DNA from 4 places in the Photorhabdus antumapuensis genome. Region 1 is predicted to be linked to each of the others. Evidence: predicted binding sites of a transcription regulator. Region 1 holds the regulator's gene; each other region holds the start of a gene.
What was found. Region 1 encodes PurR, which represses purine synthesis genes. Its sites were predicted from a motif close to CANGCAAACGTTTGCNTG; they were not measured.
Positions count from the first base shown of each region.

Region 2: purL (phosphoribosylformylglycinamidine synthase) is a predicted target of PurR. The motif match lies at 3,822-3,839, and genes of this name have one in related genera.
Region 3: guaB (IMP dehydrogenase) is a predicted target of PurR. The motif match lies at 3,478-3,495, and genes of this name have one in related genera.
Region 4: cvpA (colicin V production protein) is a predicted target of PurR. The motif match lies at 3,505-3,522, and genes of this name have one in related genera.

Region 1 covers NZ_JAHZMK010000018.1:41,987-48,260, reverse strand. The annotation lists gene cfa (cyclopropane fatty acyl phospholipid synthase) at 1-755, opposite strand, end outside; gene punC (purine nucleoside transporter PunC) at 1,338-2,534, opposite strand; gene punR (DNA-binding transcriptional activator PunR) at 2,682-3,590, shown strand; gene purR (HTH-type transcriptional repressor PurR) at 3,597-4,622, opposite strand; gene KZ793_RS07980 (Grx4 family monothiol glutaredoxin) at 5,351-5,698, shown strand; gene KZ793_RS07975 (hypothetical protein) at 5,864-6,274, opposite strand, start outside.
Region 2 covers NZ_JAHZMK010000007.1:88,007-94,280, forward strand. The annotation lists gene purL (phosphoribosylformylglycinamidine synthase) at 1-3,738, opposite strand, end outside; gene mltF (membrane-bound lytic murein transglycosylase MltF) at 4,005-5,420, shown strand; gene KZ793_RS00975 (Orn/Lys/Arg family decarboxylase) at 5,550-6,274, shown strand, end outside.
Region 3 covers NZ_JAHZMK010000010.1:109,942-116,215, reverse strand. The annotation lists gene KZ793_RS02615 (helix-turn-helix domain-containing protein) at 1-31, shown strand, start outside; gene guaA (glutamine-hydrolyzing GMP synthase) at 297-1,874, opposite strand; gene guaB (IMP dehydrogenase) at 1,948-3,414, opposite strand; gene xseA (exodeoxyribonuclease VII large subunit) at 3,587-4,960, shown strand; gene KZ793_RS02595 (TonB-dependent receptor domain-containing protein) at 5,118-6,274, opposite strand, start outside.
Region 4 covers NZ_JAHZMK010000015.1:190,389-196,662, forward strand. The annotation lists gene KZ793_RS06850 (DedA family protein) at 1-369, shown strand, start outside; gene accD (acetyl-CoA carboxylase, carboxyltransferase subunit beta) at 471-1,415, shown strand; gene folC (bifunctional tetrahydrofolate synthase/dihydrofolate synthase) at 1,408-2,706, shown strand; gene dedD (cell division protein DedD) at 2,696-3,376, shown strand; gene cvpA (colicin V production protein) at 3,578-4,084, shown strand; gene purF (amidophosphoribosyltransferase) at 4,099-5,616, shown strand; gene KZ793_RS06880 (UbiX family flavin prenyltransferase) at 5,664-6,248, shown strand; gene KZ793_RS06885 (TIGR01777 family oxidoreductase) at 6,229-6,274, opposite strand, start outside.

The DNA of each region.
Region 1 (6,274 bases):
ACGTCGAAGTAAGTCGCATAATTTTTAGGGCCAACGTGTTCAAACATACCGACAGAAACAATTTTGTCGAATTGCTCATGTAAATCCCGATAGTCTTTCAGAATGATCTTCACATCCAGATTCTTACATTGTTTCTGTGCATATTTCCGTTGTTCGGCTGAAACAGTTATACCTGTTACGGAAACACCATAATTTTTAGCAGCATAAGCCGATAGCCCACCCCAACCACAGCCAATATCCAGCAGGGTCATACCTGGAGAGAGTTCTAATTTCTCGCAGATAAGTTTCAACTTATCAAGCTGAGCTTGTTTCAGTGTTTCAGCTTGTTTCCAGTATCCGCAGGAATATTGCATATAAGGGTCAAGCATACGGGTAAAAAGATCATTTCCTAAATCATAATGTTGATGACCGACAATCCATGACCGTTTTGGCGTTTGTAGATTACGTAAGCGGGTTATTGCGATTCTCATCGTATCTTTGAAATTATTAGGCATTTTATTTTCTAATCCAGCGCGTAAAACGCGATAAAAGAAAATATCTAACCGCTCACAATCCCACCAGCCATCCATATAACTTTCACCTAATCCTACCGAACCTTGTTGTAAAACTCTTTTATAGAAATTAGGATTTTTTATCTGGATATCATAAGGATTGTGACCATTAATTTGAATACCTGCTTCTTTTAGCATCTCATTGGCAATTCTCTGCCAGGAGTTAATGGCTGTTTTCGGGTTTTCAATACAGGATGAACTCATATACTCTCCAACGTTAATGTGATGGAATATTGAGGAGCTCGTTTTACTGCCTATCCCAATAGGGCTATTTTATTTGCCCTTCTTTGCCATAAAGAGCGAACTTGGGCAGTGCTCAAAATCCTCACGTACTACGTGTACGCTCCGGTTTTTCCGCGCTGTCCGTGTCCAAACTGCCTGCAACAATTACGCCTATGGGATAGGCACTTAGCTAATAAAGCAGGATGCTAAGACGCAAAATGCAAAAAATAACAAAGAATCAAAGTAAAAAATCTTAAAGATGACTAATCCATGAGTTTAATGGGGGCAGTCATTGCTACTGAAAACCTCAAATTCCAGGTTATTTATAATAGGGAACGTATTGAGTATAAAAGCGTAAAATTGTTTTATCAATTAATAAATAAAGGCTGCAATTAATTGATAATTAGCAGCCTTTATTTATACCCGTTATCTTTCAAGCTGCCTCTTTGTTGGCTGCACTCACTCACCCCGGTCACATAGTTATCTATGCTCCCGGGGATTCGCTCCCTTGCCGTCGCGATGCAACTCGAAATCTATTAGGTATATATAACAATCTGATTAATATCAGGAATTTTGTTCAACTGTTTGAATGCGGCGATCAGTGTTTTTTTTCCGCTGTATAAAATATCCTAATGCCATCGGAACAACGGTAGAAACCATGACAGTGGTTGTGGATATAAGTGGATTGCTGATAAATGCTGATACAATCAGGCTGGCAATAAAACAGAGTCCTAATTGAAGCGTGTTTTGTAATGCAGTGGCTTTTCCACTGTCTTGTGGATAAGCGGATAAAGCGTTTGCTACTGCAATTGGGTATAACGCACCATTCATCGCAGCCATAAAGCAAAAAGGTACCAGAATGGTGAATAGAGTTGGCTCGCTAAATTTTGCAATTAAATAGAGCACAATCATGCTGACAGCATAGCCAATTAACAGATAAGGGAAAATAATCTCACTTTTTATTTTGGCTAAAATACTGCGGCATCCATAACCTCCAACGATAAAGGCCAGCGTTTGAGGTATATAACTCAGACCGATGTCATCCGGGGTATATCCCATCTTTCCGAGAATCGAAGGTGAGCCTGTTAACCAGGCAAAAAAGCCGGCGCTGCATGATGCAAATATCAGAACGTTGCCATTAAATAGCGGTGATTTCAGTAGAGTAAGGAAAGAGACATTATTTGTTGGCGCTTGAGTTTCACGGTTTTTGCGATTTTCTTGCAAGAACAGCGTAAAAAACAACAGTAATAATGTGATTGTCAGTAAGACTAGGAAAATCATGCGCCAGCCGCCGTGTTGTAACAGCCAGGCTCCCATCAAAGGTGCCAGGGCAGGGGAGAGCGCAACCAGAGGCATAATCGTTGCAAAAACATGTTTGGTACGATTGGCCTCATAGCGATCAATCACTAATGCTTGCCATGAGACTGCGGCTGAACAAACACCTATGGCTTGGATAAAACGCAAAACTAAAAGTTGGGTGGCGTCTGTTATCCACATCATACCCAGACAGCCAATAGAAAACAGGGACAGCCCGGTGATGATAATCGGTTTTCTGCCAAAGCGATCTGAAAGAGGCCCCCACAAAAGTTGAGCAAAGGCGAAACCTGCAAGAAAGATGCTTAGGCTGGCACTGATTGCTTCTGCCGATGTCTCTAATTCTTGTTGCATAGTGCCGAATGCTGGCAGATACATATCAATAGCCAGATAACCTAGCATACTCAAGCCTGCAAGGTAGAACATGAACTGACTTGAGTTTTTCATTTGATTACTCTCTTTGAATGTCATGATTGAAATAATTTGCAGTGATAGGGAGATAACAATATTGACACATATTCTATATGTCGTGATTTTTACTTGTGAAATGGTAATATTTGCATAGTGCTGTGAAAAAAATTGAAAGGTGAAATTATGTGGTCGGAATATTCACTTGAAGTCGTGGATGCGGTTGCCAGAACAGGCAGTTTTAGTGCCGCTGCATCGGAGCTTCACCGTGTCCCTTCTGCGATCAGTTATACTGTAAGACAACTGGAAGAGTGGCTTGCTGTTTCGTTGTTTGAGCGTCGTCATCGGGATGTGGAATTAACTGAGGCAGGCGCTATTTTTATTAAAGAAGCTCGTTCTGTTATCAAAAAAATGATTGACACTCGTCACCAGTGTCAACAAGTTGCAAACGGTTGGCGAGGGCAATTTAGTATTGCAATTGATCTCGTTGTCAAACCAGCGCGTAGTCGCCAGCTTATTCTTGATTTTTACCACCATTTTCCTGATATAGAACTTTTTATTCATCAGGAAGTGTTTAATGGTGTGTGGGACGCACTGGTGAATAGTCGAGTGGATGTTGCAATTGGTGCAACCCGGGTAGTTCCAGTCGGGGAAAGATATAGTTTCCGAGATATGGGGTTTATGCCCTGGCTATGTGTGGTTAGCGCAGGCCATGCGCTGACCCAGTTGCCGGGTCCGCTATCTGATGACCAAATGCGGCCTTATCCAAGTTTGTGCCTTGAAGATACATCCCGTAATTTACCGAAGCGTGACACTTGGAATCTGGATAATCAGCGCCGATTGGTGGTGCCTGATTGGGAGTCTGGTCTGTCTTGTCTAAACGAAGGGTTATGTGTGGGAATGGTGCCTGAACATAGGGCAATGCCGCTTATTCGGCAGAATAAACTAGCCGTGCTGGAATTGGAACAGCCTTTACCAGACAGTCCATGTTGTTTGGCATGGGTTCAAAACAGCCATTCTCCAGCATTAAGTTGGCTGCTTGACTATCTTGGCGATAGTGAAACTCTTAATGCTGAATGGCTTCAAGATGAATAAAGCGGATTAACGACGATAGTCGATAAATGGACCATCCACGACAGAACGTCGCTCAACCAAGCGTGGATGTACTTCAATAGTTTGTGCATCTTCACGTTTATTGATTATTCGGTCCAGTAACATGGAAAACGCCATCTGCCCCAATCGTTCTTTTGGCTGATGAATGGTGGTCAATGCCGGAGAGAAATAGCGAGCGTTGCGTATATTGTCATAACCGATGACAGAAATATCCTGTGGGACGCGTAATCCTAATTCATCAGCAGCACAAATAGCCCCCATGGCCATAACATCTCCGCCGCAGAAAACCGCAGTTGGGCGCTGTTTTTGATTCAGGATTTGATGCATGGCTTTATAGCCCGATTCTGGTTCAAAATCCCCCTGAATAATCCACTCTTCTCTGATCGGAATGTTAGCTTCTTTTAATGCCTTTAAGAATCCTTGATGACGGCCGCCTCCGGTATTTCGTGCCAGAGGGCCGGGGATCGCACCAATATCACGATGACCTCGTTCGATAAGATAACGACCAGCCAGATAACCGCCGTGGAATGCATTATCAATAATAGTATCGGTGAAATCACTTCTGGCCTGTCCCCAATCCATGACGACCATTGGAATATTGCGATAATCTTCCAACATTCCCAACAACTGTTCCGGATATTCTGAACACATAATTAGCAGTCCATCCACACGTTTTTGTGCCAGCATGGCTAGATAGGCTTTCTGTTTATCAATGTTATTGTGTGAGTTACATAAAATCAGCGTATAGCCTTTGCTATAACAACTGTTTTCAACAGCCTCAATGACTTCAGCAAAATAGGGGGCTTCACTGGACGTTGCCAGTAATCCGATCGATTTTGTGTGGTTAACTTTCAGACTGCGAGCAACGGCACTGGGTGAATAATTCAGTGTTTTAATAGCAGCCCAAACAGCAGCTTTAGTATCTTCAGCGACGAAGCGGGTTTTATTAATAACATGGGATACGGTGGTGGTTGAGACGCCAGCGTGCTTAGCCACATCTTTGATCGTTGCCATGAGGTGAAAGACTCCTGACCTTTTGGTCTAAATTTAAAACGCTTTGTTAATCGCTTGCTAGCCCTTTACATAGAGGGGCTGGCAATAAGTTAGCGATAAATCCTGGATTTTGTCTGATCTGGCTCAAAAGTGAAAGCAATAATCAGTGTTATAAAATGTGTGGTAATCGCTATTTATGCTTTTCCTTATGTAAGGGCAATTAACCATCTCAATAGACTGGTTTTTGTCGTTATAAACTTTTTATTCTGAGGAGGCTTTATGAATACCGATTTGAAGCTTGGTTTATTTACTGCTGTCAGCACGTTGGTGATGATTGCCATTTTTGCCGCTCTTTGCTTGATCTTTGCCTGATATTTTGAACTGATTGGATGATTTAAAAATTGGGCTTTACGTTGAAGGGTAATTGGGCAGATAGTCTCAATGGTTTATCTGCCCTTTGCCTTTGCGTGTTAAAACAGATAATAATAAATTAATCTGATAGTTGTTAAGCCAGATTTTTTGCAACAAATGCCCAGTTAATTAACGCCCAGAACTAAAAATTTTTCACTGCTGTGTCGGTAAGTTTATGGTCATCTTAACAATTTCTACGATAAATAACAGTGGAAATGATGTCATTTGTGCCAGGATAAGAAAAGATCAGGATGCATATTAATGAGAGAAAATGGTATTCTCCGCAATATTGTGACGATGTTGGTTATCAACATACTGTTGGTTTAAAGGAAATAAAAATGACGACTATTGAGAAGATTGAGCGCCAAATTAAAGAAAACCCGATTTTATTGTATATGAAAGGTTCTCCTAAATTGCCAAGTTGTGGCTTTTCTGCGCAGGTGGTTCAAGCTTTATCTGCGTGTGGTGAACGTTTTGCTTACGTAGATATTTTGCAAAATCCAGATATTCGTGCAGAATTGCCAAAATATGCTAATTGGCCAACTTTTCCTCAGCTTTGGGTGGAAGGTGAATTGATAGGTGGATGCGATATTGTCATTGAAATGTATCAGCGTGGTGAGTTACAAACATTAATCAAAGAAACTGCTGATAAATATCGTTCTCAGGACGAAAACGCGACAGAGTAATTTTTTCATCACTTATATACCTAATAGATTTCGAGTTGCAGCGCGGCGGCAAGTGAACGAATCCCCAGGAGCATAGATAACGATGTGACTGGGGTGAGTGGAAGCAGCCAACAAAGCAGTAGTTTGAAAGATGAAGGGTATATATACCCAATTCGCATGAACGGCCTATTTTAATTGTTTAAGTTTTTCAATGGATTTGTTTTCTATCAGGATCTCCATTTGACTGACCGCAACGCGATTCAGCTTTTGGAACCTGTCGTTGGTAGAGAGGCCTTGCCCGATAAGTTCAGCATTGAAGCTTTCTAAATTAGATAACACGACAAGCTGTTCCAGTGTGGCATAGTCCCGTATATTGCCTTTTAGTTCCGGGTTCTCTTTGCGCCAGTCACTGGCTGTCTTGCCAAACAAAGCCAGATTCAATATATCGGCCTCATTAGCATAAGCAAAATTTCTTGCTTTTGGGTTAATCTCCAGAGCGGGAATAATGTTCGTTTTTATTGACTCTGTATGAATATGATAGTTGATGTCATTTTCAGAAGGCGACTGCACCAGTTCACAGGGCTGACAGCCCGATGT
Region 2 (6,274 bases), on a different contig from region 1:
TGCGGTAATGCCATTCACTGAACCATTGGGGTTAGCCGGGTAGTTTTCCGTGACCTGACCATAGTTGTTCACGTAACGCAGAGCCACTAACTGGTTGTTTTCAAGCATCTTAAGATGCTGGCTATCGCGGAATTCCACTTGCCCTTCCCCATGAGAAACCGCAATCGGTATACGAGAACCGACCATATCTTGCAAGAACAGTGACGGGCTGTCAGTAATTTCCACCAAACTGAACCGGGCTTCAAAGCGCTCTGAACGGTTACGTACAAAACGCGGCCAATGTTCTGCACCTGGGATCAACTCCCGTAAGTTAGACATCATCTGGCAACCATTACAAACACCAAGCGCCAATGTATCCGGTCGTACAAAGAAAGCCGCAAATTCATCACGAACACGTTCATTGAACAGAATTGATTTCGCCCAACCTTCACCTGCCCCCAACACGTCACCATAAGAGAAGCCACCACAAGCAACCAGTGTCTGGAATTGGCTCAATCCAATGCGCCCAGACAACAAATCGCTCATATGAACATCAATCGCCTCAAAACCTGCTTGGTGGAACGCCGCGGCCATTTCAACATGAGAGTTAACGCCTTGTTCACGCAGTACCGCCACTTTCGGCTTTACCTGCTGCAAAATGTAAGGCGCCGCAATATCGTCTGAAATATCAAAGGTCAGTTTTACATTCAGTCCAGGGTCCTGATTATCCTGTTTAGCCTGATGTTCCTGATCTGCACACTCCGGGTTATCACGCAGACGCTGCATTTGCCATGTGGTTTCTGCCCACCATAAGCGCAAGGTACTGCGATTCTGGCGGTATACCTCAGTATTGCCACTAAAGATAACAAAATCATCACCTGCTTTGGCTTTACCCAGATAATGCACGCAATCGGCCAGGCCATGTTCTGCTAAAACGCTTTCAACAAATCCTCTATCCGATGCTCGAATCTGAACTACAGCACCCAACTCTTCGGTAAAGAGGGCCGCCAGAATATCCTCATCAAATACACTGATATCAGCTTCAATACCACAATGCCCGGCAAAAGCCATTTCAGCCAAGGTTACCAGTAAACCACCATCAGAGCGGTCGTGATAGGCCAGTAATTTTTGTTCCGAAATCAGTTGCTGAATCGCATTGAAGAAACCAGCCAATTGCTCAGCACTACGTACATCCGCAGTTTTATTACCCAATTGACGGTAAACTTGTGCCAATGCGGTACCGCCCAGTGTGTTCTTCCCTTGACCCAGATCGATTAACAATAACGCATTATCTTCATCAGTGGAAAGTTCAGGCGTGACTGTACGGCGGACATCTTCCACTCTGGCAAAAGCGGTAATCACCAGTGACAAAGGTGCCGTCATCTCACGCTCTTCACCTTGTTCATGCCAACGGGTTTTCATCGACATGGAGTCTTTACCCACCGGAATAGTCAACCCTAGCGCAGGACACAAGTCCTCACCCACCGCTTTAACCGCTGCATACAAACCGGCATCTTCGCCAGGATGACCCGCAGCAGACATCCAGTTAGCTGAAAGTTTAATGCGTTTTAAGTTCTGGACATAAGCAGAAGCGATATTGGTCAGAGCTTCACCGACCGCCATTCGAGCGGAAGCAGCAAAATCCAGCAAAGCGACCGGCGCACGTTCACCCATAGACATCGCTTCGCCATAGTAGCTATCAAGGCTGGCAGTGGTAACAGCACAGTCGGCAACCGGAATCTGCCACGGACCCACCATTTGATCACGAGAAACCATGCCTGTCACAGTGCGATCACCTATCGTTATCAGGAAGGTTTTTTCTGCCACAGCCGGCAAATGCATAATGCGTTTCACCGCTTCTGCCAGATCAATATCCCGACGCTCAAGGCTTTCACCGCTCGCTTTTAATGTACTGACATTACGCAACATTTTTGGCGTTTTACCTAGCAGTACATCCAGAGGCATATCGATTGGCTGGTTATCAAAGTGTTCATCATTAAGCCGTAAATGACGCTCCTCTGTTGCCTCACCGATAATGGCGTAAGGCGCACGCTCTCGCCGACAAATCTCCTCAAACAGCGGAAGTTGTTCCGGCGCAACAGCCAGCACATAACGCTCTTGTGATTCGTTACACCAGACTTCCAGCGGGCTCATCCCCGGCTCATCATTAAGAATTTTACGTAACTCAAATCGTCCACCACGACCACCATCACTGACCAACTCAGGCATGGCATTGGAAAGCCCACCCGCACCCACATCATGAATAAACAGGATCGGGTTGTTTTCACCTAACTGCCAACAGCGATCGATCACCTCCTGACAACGGCGCTCCATTTCCGGGTTATCCCGTTGCACCGAAGCAAAATCCAGATCAGCATCGGATTGCCCGGATGCCATAGAAGATGCGGCACCCCCACCCAAGCCAATGTTCATGGACGGACCACCGAGCACAATCAGTTTTGCGCCAACAGAAATTTCACCCTTTTTGACATGTTCATCACGGATATTACCGATCCCACCCGCCAGCATGATGGGTTTGTGATAACCACGTAATTCGCTGCCGTTATGACTGTTTACTTTTTCTTCATAGGTACGGAAATAACCCAACAACGCCGGACGACCAAATTCATTATTAAATGCCGCGCCCCCTAAAGGGCCTTCCATCATGATATTCAGAGCACTAACGATACGCTCCGGTTTACCGAAATCCTCTTCCCACGGCTGTTCAAAACCCGGTATCCGCAGATTGGATACCGAAAATCCCACCAGACCCGCTTTTGGCTTAGCACCACGACCGGTCGCCCCTTCATCGCGGATTTCACCACCAGAACCTGTCGATGCACCCGGCCAAGGAGAAATCGCAGTCGGGTGATTATGCGTTTCCACTTTCATCAGAATATGAGCCTGCTCCTGATGGTAATCATATGAACCGTTTTCCGCACTGGCAAAGAAACGGCCAACAGAAGATCCCTCCATCACAGCGGCATTATCTTTATAGGCTGACAGGACATAATCAGGTGTCTGCTCATAGGTGTTTTTAATCATTTTAAACAGCGATTTTGGCTGCGTCTGACCATCAATAATCCAATCAGCATTAAAGATTTTATGACGGCAATGTTCTGAGTTAGCCTGAGCAAACATATAAAGTTCAACATCTGTTGGATTGCGCCCTAATTTCTGGAAAGCGTCCATCAGATAATCAATTTCATCCGGGGCCAACGCCAATCCAAGTTCAATATTGGCAGTTTCTAACGCACTGCGTCCTGCTTGCAGAATATCAATGCGTTTTAACGGAACGGGTTGCTGACGAGAAAATAATTTTTCCACCTGTTCCAATTGAGTAAAGACCGTTTCCATCATCCGATCATGCAGCTGTGATGACAATATTTGCCACTGTGCGTCACTCATTTCACCACTTTGGATGTAATAAGCCAGGCCACGCTCCAGACGCACAACCTGGGACAGGCCACAATTGTGAGCAATGTCGGTTGCTTTGGAAGACCACGGGGAAATCGTTCCCGGACGAGGCGTCACTAACAGCAACACACCTTGGGGTTCATGTTCAGCCAGCGAAGGCCCATATTTTAATAATTGTTGTAACTTCGCTGAATCAGCATCACTCAAAGGTGCATTAATCTCTGCAAAATGAACATATTCCGCATAAATATCATCCACCGGAAGTTGCTGTTCTTGGCACACAGAAAGAAGTTTAGTGATACGAAATGCAGATAAAGCAGGTGAACCACGTAGAATTTTCATAGTAATCAATTCTCTCATCTTAGAAGCAAAGCTTAATAGATGCCTAAGGGGAAATGAGGCCATTATAGAGGATTGTCTCCCATGACGAAACCGTTTGCGTGACGATTATTAAAGCCCATTATTCTATCGGCAGACCATACAAATAGTATCAATTAAGTTGCACAGCCAGTTTTTGTTCCGCAAAATGCTCAATCACTGGAAATTTAACCATAACAATATAGCGCGTTTACACATAGCACCACATTGCGTTATACAGAGATAACCGTTTGAATAATATAAAAATAAATTATTTCGTTATCATTGTTATCGCTCTTTTTTCTGCCGCCATCATCAGTCTGAACATCAGTTGGCCGAATAAACAACAGGAGCAGATTAACAGGATCATGACCAGAGGAGAGCTACGGATCAGCACCATTAGCTCACCTCTGATCCATCTTACCGGTAAGAAAGAACCAAATGGATTTGATTACGAGCTGGTACAACGCTTTGCTAATTACCTTGGCGTCAAATTAGAAATCAAATTTAGAACAAATATCAATCAGTTATTTGATGACCTGGAAAAGGGTGAAGCTGATTTTCTGGCCGCCGGCCTGACCTATCATCAAGAAAGGCTAGATCAAACCCGCACAGGTCCGGCTTACTATTCTGTATCCCAACAACTGATTTATCGCAAAGGAACTCCACGCCCTCGCTCTTTTAACGACTTAAAAGGTAAACTGCTGGTCGCTTCTGGTTCTGCTCATGCCAGCACATTGAAAGAAATGAAAACGGAGTCCTTCCCTGAGCTCGAATGGGAGGAGACGCCGCAATATAACACTCGCGAGCTACTGGAACAGGTAGCAGAAGGTAAACTGGATTATACGTTAGGTGACTCGATTAATGTCGCGTTACAACAACGTACTCATCCTAATCTGGCCGTCGCTTTTGATGTAAGTGAAGATAACCCGCTGACATGGTATTTAAAACGCATTGACGATTACAGCCTTTATGCTGCCATGCTGGATTTTTTCAGCCAGCTAACGGAAAAAAATGTCATGCCACGATTGGAGGAGAAATACTTTGGTCACGTCAACTCATTTGATTATTTCGATACACTCTCTTTTCTAAGTGCCATCGATAATATTCTGCCTACCTATCGGCCACTATTTGAAAAATATTCCGGTGATATCAGTTGGCAACTGCTCGCTGCCATTGCCTGGCAAGAGTCTCATTGGGACCCACAGGCAACTTCACCCACGGGTGTGCGTGGCCTGATGATGTTAACCAACCAGACCGCTAAAGGGTTAGGCGTCGTTGATCGCCTTGATCCAGAGGAGAGTATTCAGGGAGGCGCGATCTATCTGCAAAATCTAATGAAACGACTACCTGAAAATATCCCTAAAGATGAGCGCATCTGGTTTGCACTGGCAGCTTACAATATGGGTTATGGACATATGTTAGATGCCCGCAAACTGACGGCATCACAGAAAGGAAATCCCGATAGCTGGCTTGATGTCAAAAAACGGATTCCACTATTAAGCCAGAAAAAATATTATACAAATACCACCTATGGCTATGCCCGTGGACATGAAGCTTATCGCTATATTGAAAATATTCGCCGTTATCAGCTTAGTTTAGTCGGATATTTACAGGCCAAAGAAAACCGGAAAAAATTAATTTCCCAAGAAAACCAACCAAAATAAGTAAACAAATATAAGGCTCTAAGGAGTCAATTACAGCCATTATATATCCTCAGTTATATTATGTTTGACAGCTAATTCAGCTAACCATATTAAATTCATCAGGACACTATCTCTCCCATAGGATAAATCATGATTAATTTAGATATTAACGAACAAAATAAAATTATGGTCGTCAGCAGCCATGTATTTAGCTCGACGACGGCGAATGGTCGTGCCTTTACAGAGTTAATAGAAGCACTAAAAAAGAACAATTTCGCAGTTATCCTGGCTGCGACATTTCAAGATGGCATAGCCACAGTTTGTTCTGATTCCTCACTATGCTGTATTTTTGTTGATTGGACTTCCGGAGATAATAATTATGAATCTCATAAACAAGTCTTAGAATTACTGAAAGAAATACGCAAACACAATACAACCATTCCGGTATTGTTGACCGCGGAATATTCCAGCATCGACACGCTGACACTTGAAGTCATGGGATTAGCAGATGAATTCGTCTGGATGCTTGAAGACACGGCTGGATTTATCACCTCTCGCGCCAGTTCGCTAATTAAGAAATATTATGCTCAATTATTACCGCCTTTCACTCGCGCATTACTGCAATACACCCAAGAATCACCAGAATATTCCTGGACTGCTCCTGGACATCAGGGTGGTGTCGCGCTTACTAAGACAGCAGTAGGAAGAGAATTAATTAATTTCTTTGGGGAAAACTTATTCCGGAGTGATATTGGCATAGAAAGAAAAACACTTGGCTCACTGTTAGATCATACAGGCGCAATTAAAGAATCAGAAGAATATGCAGCAACGGTTTTTGGCGCGCATCAAAGTTATTGCGTCCTTAACGGCACTTC
Region 3 (6,274 bases), on a different contig from region 1:
AAAACCAAGCCTTAACAGTAAGCTAAAATGAATATCAAGTTTACTCTTTATATTCTTCAATCAACTTGTTAACCAGCTCCGTAACAGTTGTTTTCTCCGTTTAACACATTCAGCTTTGTTAATGGGCCGCTATGACAACGTTGCTCATGAGTTAAAGCCTCTTCAATCCAATCTCAATTATATTCAACAAGCAAATACAGTTCAGTGCATACCATAAATAAAAACACCAAAAAACGCTTTAGTTTTATTGGTGTTTTTAGTTTAAGCTTCAACCGATATCTATAAACTCTGAGAACTTATTCCCACTCAATAGTCGCAGGTGGTTTACCGCTGACATCATAGACAACTCTCGATATCCCACTGACTTCATTGATGATCCGGTTAGAAACCCGGCCCAGGAAATCATATGGCAAATGCGCCCAATGTGCGGTCATAAAATCAATCGTTTCTACTGCCCGTAACGAAACAACCCAGTCATATTTACGGCCATCTCCCATCACGCCCACGGAGCGAACTGGCAAGAATACTGTAAACGCCTGGCTGACTTTATTGTACAAATCAGCCTTGTGCAGCTCTTCAATGAAAATAGCATCTGCACAACGCAGCAAATCGCAGTACTCTTTCTTCACTTCACCCAATACACGAACACCCAAACCTGGGCCTGGGAATGGATGGCGGTTCAACATGTCGTAAGGCAATCCCAATTCCAAACCTATCTTACGTACTTCATCTTTGAACAACTCTTTCAGCGGTTCCACCAGACCCAATTTCATCTCTTCCGGCAAGCCACCGACGTTATGATGAGATTTGATAACGTGTGCTTTGCCTGTCGCAGATGCCGCTGATTCGATGACGTCTGGATAAATCGTGCCTTGTGCCAGCCATTTAACCTGAGCCTGCTTACTTGCCTCTTCATCAAAGACTTCAACAAATACACGACCAATCGTTTTGCGTTTCTCTTCCGGATCATTGATGCCAGCCAGTGCAGTAAGGAAACGATCTTCCGCAGGAACATGAACAATGTTCAACCCAAATTTTCCGGCAAACATTTCCATCACCTGATCAGCTTCATTCAAACGCAACAAACCGTTATCAACAAATACACAGGTCAGGCGGTTACCAATTGCGCGATGCAATAACAATGCGGTGACAGATGAATCAACACCACCGGACAGTCCCAAAATAACGTGATCCTCACCAACCTGTTCACGCAGGCGTTCAACGGTATCTTCGATAATAGAAGCAGGTGTCCACAGTGCTTTACATTGGCATACATCCAGAACAAAACGTTCCAATATACGCTGCCCCTGATGGGTATGGGTGACTTCCGGGTGGAATTGCACACCATAAAAACGTTTTTCTTCATTTGCTATGATGGCAAATGGACAGGTATCAGTGCCGGCGATAGTGATAAAATCCTCAGGAATTGCAGTGACTTTATCACCATGACTCATCCATACATCTAATAATGGTTTACCTTGCGCATTTAATGAATCCTGAATCCCACGGAACAATGCACTTTCCGCTTTAATCTCAACCTGAGCATAACCAAATTCACGCTCAGTAGAATCTTCTACCTTACCACCGAACTGTACCGACATTGTTTGCATGCCATAGCAAACACCCAGAACCGGAACGCCAGCGTTAAAAACATATTCAGGTGCACGTGGACTTCCTTGTGCTGTGGTACTTTCCGGGCCACCGGAAAGAATAATGCCGCTTGGGTTGAATTCGCGGATTTGCTCTTCTGTGACATCCCATGCCCAAAGTTCACAATAAACCCCGATTTCACGGATACGGCGAGCAATCAATTGAGTATATTGCGAACCAAAATCAAGGATAAGAATGCGGTGTTGATGGATATTAGTTGTCATGTGCGGTGAATTCCAAAAAAACAAGTAACAAATAAAGATAAGTAGCCCTTATACGGGCCACAATAAATATGGATTACAAACCTAACCGGTAGTTTGGAGACTCTTTGATAATGGTGACATCGTGAACGTGGCTTTCCTGAATACCAGCATTACTAATGCGAACAAATTCTGCTTTGGTTCTCAATTCATCAATAGTTGCACAGCCAGTCAGCCCCATACAGGAACGCAAGCCTCCCATTTGCTGATGAACAATGTTTTTCAGCAAACCTTTATAGGCAACACGGCCTTCAATGCCTTCCGGTACCAGCTTGTCGGCAGCATTATCAGTTTGGAAATATCGATCAGAAGAGCCTTTAGACATCGCTCCTAATGATCCCATGCCACGATAAGATTTAAATGAACGTCCTTGGTACAGCTCAATTTCTCCCGGTGACTCTTCTGTCCCTGCCAGCATGGAGCCCACCATGACACACGACGCTCCCGCAGCGATGGCTTTGGCAATATCGCCAGAGAAACGAATACCACCATCAGCAATAACTGGAATACCGGTGCCTTCCAACGCTTCAACGGCATCAGAGATAGCGGTAATTTGTGGCACCCCTACACCGGTAACAATACGGGTAGTACAGATAGAACCGGGACCAATACCGACTTTAACCGCATTGACGCCAGCCGCTACCAGCGCTTTTGCGCCTTCCCCAGTCGCCACGTTACCACCAATAATTTGTAGATTTGGGTACTTAGCACGGGTTTCACGAATACGTTGCAGTACCCCTTCAGAATGACCATGCGATGAATCAATAAGCAGAACATCAATACCAGCAGCAACTAATGCATCAATACGCGCTTCATTGCCGGCACCAGCACCAACCGCAGCACCAACACGTAAACGACCATGTTCATCCTTACAGGCGTTCGGTTTACGTTCTGCTTTCTGGAAATCTTTAACCGTGATCATGCCGAGCAGATGAAAGTTTTCATCAACTACCAGCGCTTTCTCAACACGTTTTTCATGCATTTTCTGCAACACAATTTCACGGGCTTCACCTTCTTTTACTGTCACCAGACGCTCTTTAGGCGTCATTACCGCAGTAACAGGCTGATCCAAATCAGTAACGAAACGTACATCACGGCCAGTAATAATACCAACCAACTCATTTCCTTCAGTGACAACCGGGTAACCCGCAAAACCATTACGTTCTGTCAATTCTTTAACTTCACGCAGCGTTGTTTCAGATACCACAGTGACTGGATCTGTCACAACACCACTCTCATGTTTTTTAACTCGGCTAACTTCTTCTGCCTGACGCTCAATAGACATATTTTTATGGATAAAACCCATGCCACCTTCCTGAGCCAATGCAATAGCCAAACCGGATTCAGTAACGGTATCCATAGCGGCAGACAACATAGGAACTTTTAGGCGAATGGTAGAGGTCAGTTGAGTAGACAGGTCAACAGTGTTAGGTAAAACGGTAGAATGAGCAGGAATTAACAGAACATCATCAAAGGTTAAAGCTTCTTTTTTAACTCGTAACATAAGCAATATCTCACCAGGCTGCGAAAAACTTAAGGAATAAAATATTGCCGTGGCATTATACAGAACGTAATCGGTTGCCTCCAGCATTTTATTAAAAAATTTCTTGCTTACTTCATAACGCACGTTAGTATCAATATATTAAGTTCTTGTTTTGAAATTTGATCTTTCTCACATGTCACTACCTTTTAACACTGGAATTTTTTCTGTCAGTCGTCTTAATCAGACGGTTCGACAACTGCTCGAAATGGAAATGGGCAGAATTTGGCTAAGCGCTGAAATATCCAATTTTTCTCAGCCCTCCTCCGGGCATTGGTATTTCACGCTGAAAGATGAGCGTGCCCAAGTGCGGGCGGCAATGTTTCGCAGTAGTAATCAACGGGTGACATTCAAGCCACAAAATGGTCAGCAAGTTTTGGTTCGCGCGGCAATCACACTTTATGAACCAAGAGGGGACTATCAGCTTATTGTTGAAAGTATGCAACCCGCCGGTGATGGGCTGTTACAGCAACAGTTTGAACTATTGAAACAAAAACTCGATGCCGAAGGATTATTTGACCAAAGCCACAAAAAACCGCTGCCATCTCCTGCTCAACAGCTTGGTGTAATTACTTCAACCAGTGGCGCTGCCCTGCATGATGTTTTGAATATTTTAAAGCGCCGTGATCCATCATTGCCCATCATCATTTATCCGACAGCGGTTCAGGGCACAGAAGCACCATTACAGATTATTCGAGCTATTGAATTAGCGAATGAGCGGCAGGAGTGTGATGTATTGATTGTTGGGCGTGGTGGTGGCTCGCTGGAAGATTTATGGAGTTTCAACGACGAACGAGTCGCCAGAGCCATTTTCCACAGTGATATTCCGATAGTCAGTGCAGTCGGTCATGAAACAGATGTCACCATTGCTGACTTTGTAGCAGATTTGCGCGCCCCGACACCATCAGCGGCCGCTGAGTTAGTCAGCCGTAATCAACTCGAATTGCTACGTCAAATTCAGTCGCAACAACAACGACTGGAAATGGCAATGGATTACTTCTTTGCCCAGAAACAGCGTATTTTCAGTCTGTTATCTCATCGTTTACAGCAACAACATCCTCATTTACGTCTGGCTCGTCAACAAAACTTGCTGGTCAGTTTACGCCAGCGACTCACTGACAGCTTGCAACGGCACTTAAAGCAAAACAGCTTGGCTTATGAGAAATTACAGCAACGGCTCTGGTACGCTGAACCTAGCCAGCAGATCCACCAATATAGCCAACAGATTCAGCAACAAGATTTTCGGTTAAGACAAGTGATTGAAAGGCAAATCAGCCGTTCCAGAGAAAAATTTGCCATTTCCTGTTCGCGGATGGAAGCCGTTAGCCCTCTGGCAACACTGGCCCGTGGTTACAGCATCAGTCAAACATCGGATGGAAAATTACTGAAACAAACCAAACAGGTACATGTTGGTGATGTCCTGAATACCCGTTTACAAGATGGCTGGATTGAAAGTGAAGTGTTGAAAATCAAGAAAGAACGGAAAAAACGATCTGCAAATCTGAAATAGTGGCACTCCTTTGCCACTTATTTTTCCTATATACCCTATAGATTTCAAGATGCATCGCGACGGCAAGGGAGCGAATCCCCGGGAGCATAGATAACTATGTGACCGGGGTGAGTGAGTACAGCCAACAAAGAGGCAACTTGAAAGATAACAGGTATAATCAGAAACGGATTTCTGCGCCGACAATATAGGTCCGGCCCCGAGCAGTTTGCATAGCCGAAGTAGATTTATCCATTAATGCAGCCGTATTACTCATACGATTAAGTGCTTCAGAGTAGTTTCTGTTTGTCAGATTCTGTACTGAAAATTTAAACAGCACATTTTTATTTATTTTATAATCACCGTAAAAATCGACCACAATGGGAATTTTTCTCTCCTTTTCCATCACCGTTCGCCCATCACTGTCCTGATTATAAGGATCTGAATCTAGCTTATAGGAATTACCGGTATATTTAATTATTGTTCCAATCCGTAGTTTTTCGCCCAATAGACGACCTCCTGTATCCAAAGTCAAAAAACTTTCAGGTAATTCTGATGTAGGATCTGCACCAAAAATCGATGTAGAAATAGAAGTCGGTTGGCTTGTTTTTTGTCGGCTATAAGCCAATTTACTATAAAATACACCGGCATCATAATCAGCAGAGACTTCATAGCCGCGCATTATCACCGGGGTTATGCTATTGCTATAAATATACATACCGAAATTTGCATCAACATGCTTCCAATCTTCTTCTGATAATTTAGAATACTGGCATATCCTGCCATCTTTGCACAGAGTATATGAATCACTACTGATGTAATTCTTTATCTTAGTATGATACCAAGCTGCTTTCAGACGGAAAGTATCTCCTTTTACAATCATGTCTGGACGGTAACTATTAAAACCAATTTGATAAGTATCCGATTTTTCTCCTTTCAAAAATGGATTTATCGATGCGCCACCTTCATTGCCATAGAAAACTTCCTGCGCATTCGGTGCTCTCATAGAGTGGGTATAACTCACGAAAGGCTGAAATTCAGGAATAATTTCCGCTGACAGCAAAATACTTGGATTAAATCCACGCTCTTTCAAATTTAGTTTACTTTCACCTTGAGGGAAACAATTAACGCGTAACTCACAGGCTGGTTTATGGCCCTTTACACTATAATCCATATAATTAAGATTAATATTAACTTGGTAAATATCACGATTAATTTTTAACCCGCTATAAATACTGGCAATATCTTGTTTACCACTTGGGGCAAAACTATTATTTTCTTTTGCTTCACTATCTGTCTTTTCATATTTTTTCTTTTTTTCTTCATCTTCTATATCAG
Region 4 (6,274 bases), on a different contig from region 1:
TTTACTAATCCAAATTCAAAAATTTTCCGCCGCAGTTATTTAGATAAAACACATGATTTTTATGAAAAACATGGTGGGAAGGCAATTATTCTGGCGCGATTTGTACCCATTATCAGAACATTTGCACCATTCGTTGCAGGTATGGGGAAAATGTCTTATCGTCATTTTGCTGCTTATAACGTGATTGGCGCACTGGTTTGGGTACTGTTATTCACCTATGCTGGTTATATATTCGGTGATATGCCAATGGTACAACAGAATTTGAAACTGTTGATTGTCGCTATCATCTTTATCTCAATCCTGCCCGGAGTGATTGAAATCTGGCGTCATCGTCGTACGGTGATGAAGCAGAAGACTGATAACCGGTAACAGGTTTGAGCAGTTTTTTATCCACACTGTAATAGCATTGTGGTTTAATGGCACACATAACAAAACTGGCATAAGCCAGATTCAGACGGAAAGATCATGCAATGAGCTGGATTGAAAAAATTCTTAATAAAAGCAACATTACCCAAACTCGTAAAGCGAATATCCCAGAAGGAGTTTGGACTAAATGTGATAGTTGCAGTCAGGTGCTCTACCGTGCTGAGTTAGAGCGTAATCTTGAGGTTTGCCCTAAATGTGATCATCACATGCGTATTTCGGCGCGTACTCGATTGGCAACGTTCCTTGATGAAGGAGCAATGACGGAATTAGGGGGAGAATTAGAGCCAAAAGATATTCTTAAATTCCGCGATTCCAAAAAGTATAAAGATCGTATATCAGCAGCGCAGAAGCAAACCCAAGAAAAAGATGCACTGATCGTGATGAAAGGTACCCTGAGTGGTATGCCAGTTGTCGCTGCCGCTTTTGAATTTGCATTTATGGGCGGTTCCATGGCTTCGGTTGTTGGTGCCCGTTTTGTCCGTGCCGTAGAACAAGCGTTGGCAGATAATTGTCCTCTGGTTTGTTTTTCTTCCAGTGGTGGCGCACGTATGCAAGAGGCATTGATGTCACTGATGCAGATGGCGAAAACCAGTGCTGCTTTAGCAAAAATGCAGGAACGTGGTTTGCCTTATATCTCTGTCATGACTGATCCGACAATGGGTGGTGTTTCAGCAAGTTTGGCGATGTTAGGTGATATTAATATTGCTGAACCAAAGGCATTGATTGGTTTTGCCGGGCCACGGGTTATTGAGCAGACCGTTCGTGAAAAATTACCGTCCGGTTTCCAGCGTAGTGAATTTTTGCTGGGAAAGGGGGCAATTGACATGATAGTTCGTCGCCCTGAAATGCGTGACACACTTGCCAGTTTACTTTCTAAACTAACTCATCAGTCGCAGCCAGGTACTAAGCCAATTGTTGCTGAATTTGTGGCAGAACCCGCTGATGTTGAGGCGGATATTCAAATAAGTACCAATAAAGAAGATGTCTGATACTTTACAAATTCCTCAAGCCACGTCGCCATTGATGACGTGGCTTTCCTACCTTGGGAACCTGCATACTAAGGCCATTGATATGGGGCTTGAGCGTGTGGGGAAACTTGCCCGAACTTTGGCGTTAGTTAATCCTGCACCTAAGGTGATAACTGTATCCGGTACTAATGGTAAAGGTACTACCTGTTGCACGATAGAATCTATTCTGTTAGCGGCTGGGCTGAGAGTGGGTGTTTACAGCTCTCCGCATCTTGTACGTTATACCGAAAGAGTTCGTATTCAGGGTAAAGAGTTACCTGAACAGGAATTCTGTCGTGTATTTGCGGATATTGAATCTCGTCGCGGTGATATTTCTCTGACTTATTTTGAATATGGCACATTAGCGGCTTTGCAACTGTTTAAACAAGCTTGTCTGGATGTAGTCATTTTAGAAGTAGGCTTAGGTGGGCGACTGGATGCGACAAATATTGTGGACGCCGATATTGCCGCTATTACCAGTATTGCAATTGATCATGTTGATTGGTTGGGTGCCGATCGCGAACATATTGGTCGTGAGAAAGCAGGGATTTTCCGTAAAGATCGCTTTGCCGTGGTTGGCGAGCCGGATATGCCATCTTCTATTGCGGAAGTTGCGGGTGAATTAGGAGCCAAGTTGTTCCGTTGTGGCATTGACTGGCGTTTCTCTCGACAGGATAAAAACTGGCACTGGCAATCTGATGATAGGCTATTTAGCAATCTACCTTTACCAAATGTTCCTTTGATGAATGCCGCAACGGCGATGGGTGTTATTTGTTGCCTGTTACAACAAGATGATAAAGTCAGTCGAGCTATTAATGAGAGTGCAATCCATCAAGGGCTACAGAATGCACAGTTGCCTGGGCGTTTCCAGATAGTTCGTGAAAATCCATTGTTGATCTTGGATGTGGCGCATAATCCCCATGCGGCGGCTTATCTGGTACAGAAATTGGCCCAGTTACCCCGTCAGCCGGGCAGTAGAATCCTTGGTGTAGTGGGTATGTTAGGTGATAAGGATATTGCCGGTACACTGACTTGCCTGTCACAGCAAATAAATGAGTGGTATTGCGCTCCGTTGACTGAACTGCGTGGTGCAGATGCACAGACACTGGCTCAGCATCTTGAACAGCCACGGGTATTTACTGATGTGGAAAGTGCCTGGTATCAGGCGATGGCTGATGCTGATGAGCAAGATATTGTTGTTGTTTGTGGTTCATTCCACACAGTAGCGTATGTCATGGAGGCTCTGGACAGGGAGAAGGGAAGTGGCAAGTAAATTTCAGAATCGTTTGGTTGGTACAATTGTATTGGTAGCATTGGGTGTCATTGTGCTGCCTGCGTTGTTAGACGGCAACAAGAAATATAATGAAGATAAGTTTGCATCAATTCCTCTGGTGCCAAAGCCTGGGGATGAGCAAGAAATCGAATCTATACCTCCTCTTAATCCACCAATATTATCAGTGCCTCTGGAAGATGAGACAGAGGCATTGCTGCCAGAAACACTGGAGCAGCCGGAAATACCATTGGTTACTGCTCCTCAGCCCGCGCTGATAGTACCTCCTGCTGTTCAGCCAGAATTGAAACTTCAACCACAGATCAAGCTTGAACCAAAACCAGATGCCAAGCCGCCAGCGCCGGCGAAATCTAAACCAGACGTTAAGCCAGAACCGAAACCTGAAGTTAAACCGGTTGAGACAACCCCTCAAGGGCAGGCTTACATTGTACAACTGGGTGCTTTGAAAAATGCCGGAAAGGTAGATGAAATCGTTGCCAGACTGCGTTTGTCTGGTTATCAGGTTTATACAGTTCCTTCATCTCCGGTTCAGGGGCAATTAACGAGAATATATGTTGGTCCGAATGCTTCTAAGCAACAACTTGACTCGGCATTATCAGAATTGAAAAGTTTGACTGGGTTACAAGGGCAGGTAAGGAGTTACAGGCCGTAATAAAAGTGGGTGATGCCTATGTGACAAATAGGACAACTATCATGAAGAAATAAATATTAAGTGACTGCGGCGATGATGATTATTCAAATTCGTCGCCTTAATTATTTTCCGTGGGATAGGAAATCTGCTGCGCAAACGTTTTCGTTTTCTGTTAGAATGCACCTGAAACGGATGCCGAGGTGTCTATTTTGGAATTAAAACATGGTTTGGATTGATTACGTTATTATCGCGATTATTGGCTTCTCGGCATTAGTTAGCCTGATTCGTGGGTTTATTCGTGAGGCATTATCACTGGTCACCTGGGGATGTGCTTTCTTTGTGGCAAGCCATTTCTATACTTACTTAGCGGTCTATTTTACTCGTTTTGAAGATGAATTGGTGCGTAACGGGATTGCTATTGCGTTGCTGTTTATTGCTACTTTGATTGTCGGTTCTGTAGTGAACTATGTGATAGGTTCTCTTGTGCAACGGACTGGATTGTCAGGTACTGATCGAGTATTGGGGATCTGCTTTGGGGCATTGCGTGGTGTGTTGATTGTTGCTGCTATTCTGTTTTTTCTGGATACATTTACACCATTGGCTCGAAGTGAGGATTGGAAACAGTCACAATTGATCCCGCAGTTCAGTCATATCATAAGGTGGTTCTTTGACTACCTGCAAAATGCGTCAAGTTTCTTGCCGGAGAAATATACCTCTCCGTTTGGCTGATGAGGAAAAACTACATGTGCGGTATTGTTGGTATCGTCGGTTTTACACCGGTTAACCAGTCGATTTATGATGCGTTGACGGTGCTTCAGCACCGTGGGCAAGATGCTGCGGGCATTGCCACTATTGATGGTAACAATGGGTTTCGTTTACGCAAAGCCAATGGCTTAGTGAGAGATGTGTTTGAAGCTCGGCATATGCTGCGTTTACAGGGAACGATTGGGATTGGTCATGTTCGCTACCCGACAGCAGGCAGTTCCAGTGCATCGGAAGCTCAGCCGTTTTATGTGAACTCTCCATTTGGTATTACACTGATACACAATGGTAATTTGACGAACGCTCATGTGTTGAAGAAAAAGCTGTTTGAGAATGCTCGTCGCCATGTGAATACCACGTCAGATTCTGAGATTTTGCTCAATGTTTTTGCTAATGAACTGGATTATTTCCAGCGCTATCCACTAGAACCTGACAATATTTTTGCGGCGGTAGCGGCAATGCATAAACAGGTGAGTGGTGCTTATGCCTGCATTGCGATGATTATCGGTCATGGACTAGTCGCTTTCCGTGATCCGCATGGTATTCGTCCGTTGGTTTTAGGTAAGCGTACTTTGGATGATGGCCGTAGTGAGTATATGGTCGCTTCTGAAAGCGTTGCATTGGATACCCTTGGCTTTGAATTCTTGCGGGATGTGGCATCAGGTGAAGCGGTTTATATTACTGAACAAGGTCAGTTATTTACTCGTCAATGTGCTGAAAATCCTTCTCTGACTCCCTGTTTATTTGAATTTGTCTATTTGGCTCGCCCAGACTCTTTTATTGATAAAATTTCGGTTTATAACGCCCGCATACGGATGGGGCATAAATTAGGGGCGAAAATTGCCCGCGAATGGGAAGACTTGCATATTGATGTGGTTATTCCAATCCCCGAAACATCTTGCGATGTCGCGTTAGAAATTGCCCGCATACTCGATAAACCCTATCGTCAGGGATTTGTGAAAAACCGTTATGTTGGCCGGACATTTATCATGCCTGGGCAACAGGAACGCCGGAAATCAGTCCGTCGTAAACTGAATGCTAATCGCGCAGAATTCCGTGATAAAAATGTGCTATTGGTGGATGATTCTATTGTACGTGGTACAACGTCAGAACAGATTGTTGATATGGCTCGTGAAGCCGGCGCGAAGAGAGTTTATCTTGCTTCGGCAGCACCGGAAGTGCGTTTTCCGAATGTTTATGGCATTGATATGCCCAATGCAAATGAACTGATTGCTCATGGGCGTGAAGTTGATGAAATTCGCCAACTCATCGGTGCAGATGCATTGATATTTCAGGATCTAACGGATCTGATCGACGCTGTTCGTGAAGAAAACCCGGATGTTGATGGGTTTGAGAGTTCAGTATTCAATGGTGTTTATGTTACCAAAGACGTTGACCAGACTTATCTCTATTATCTGGAGAATCTGCGTAAAGACGATGAAGCAAAACTGAATAATCAGAATGAAATCGAAAATCTGGATATTTATAATGAAGGTTGATTACCTTTAGAATCTAGGTAGCTGCTCGGTGTTTGCATGAGGGAAAAATGAAAAGATTGATAGTAGGACTTACAGGAGCAAGCGGGGCTATTTATGGCGTAAGGCTACTGCAAGTTTTACAACCAGTTGAAGAGGTAGAAACACATCTGGTCATCAGTCATTCCGCTCGGCAGACACTGGCACTTGAAACAGATTATAGTTTACGGGATGTGCAGGCGCTGGCTGATGTTGTGTATGACAACAGAGATATCGCTGCTGCCATCTCTTCGGGTTCATTCAAAACTTCGGGCATGGTAATTCTGCCATGCTCAATGAAAACCCTTTCAGGTATTGTCCACAGTTATACTGATGGATTAGTGACCAGAGCAGCAGATGTCGTATTGAAAGAAAGTCGTAAACTGGTGCTTGGAGTGAGAGAAACGCCGTTGCATTTGGGGCATCTCAGGTTGATGACTCAGGCGGCAGAAATTGGCGCGGTGATTATGCCGCCTGTGCCTGCATTTTATCATCAGCCTCAACAGATTCTGGATATTATTGACCAGACGGTTAACCGAGTGCTCGATCAGTTTGATATCGAGCTACCTCATGATCTATTTACCCGCTGGCAAGGGGCTAAAAGCGTTGAGATTTAGTGTCTAATAGATCTTCAATCGCTTCT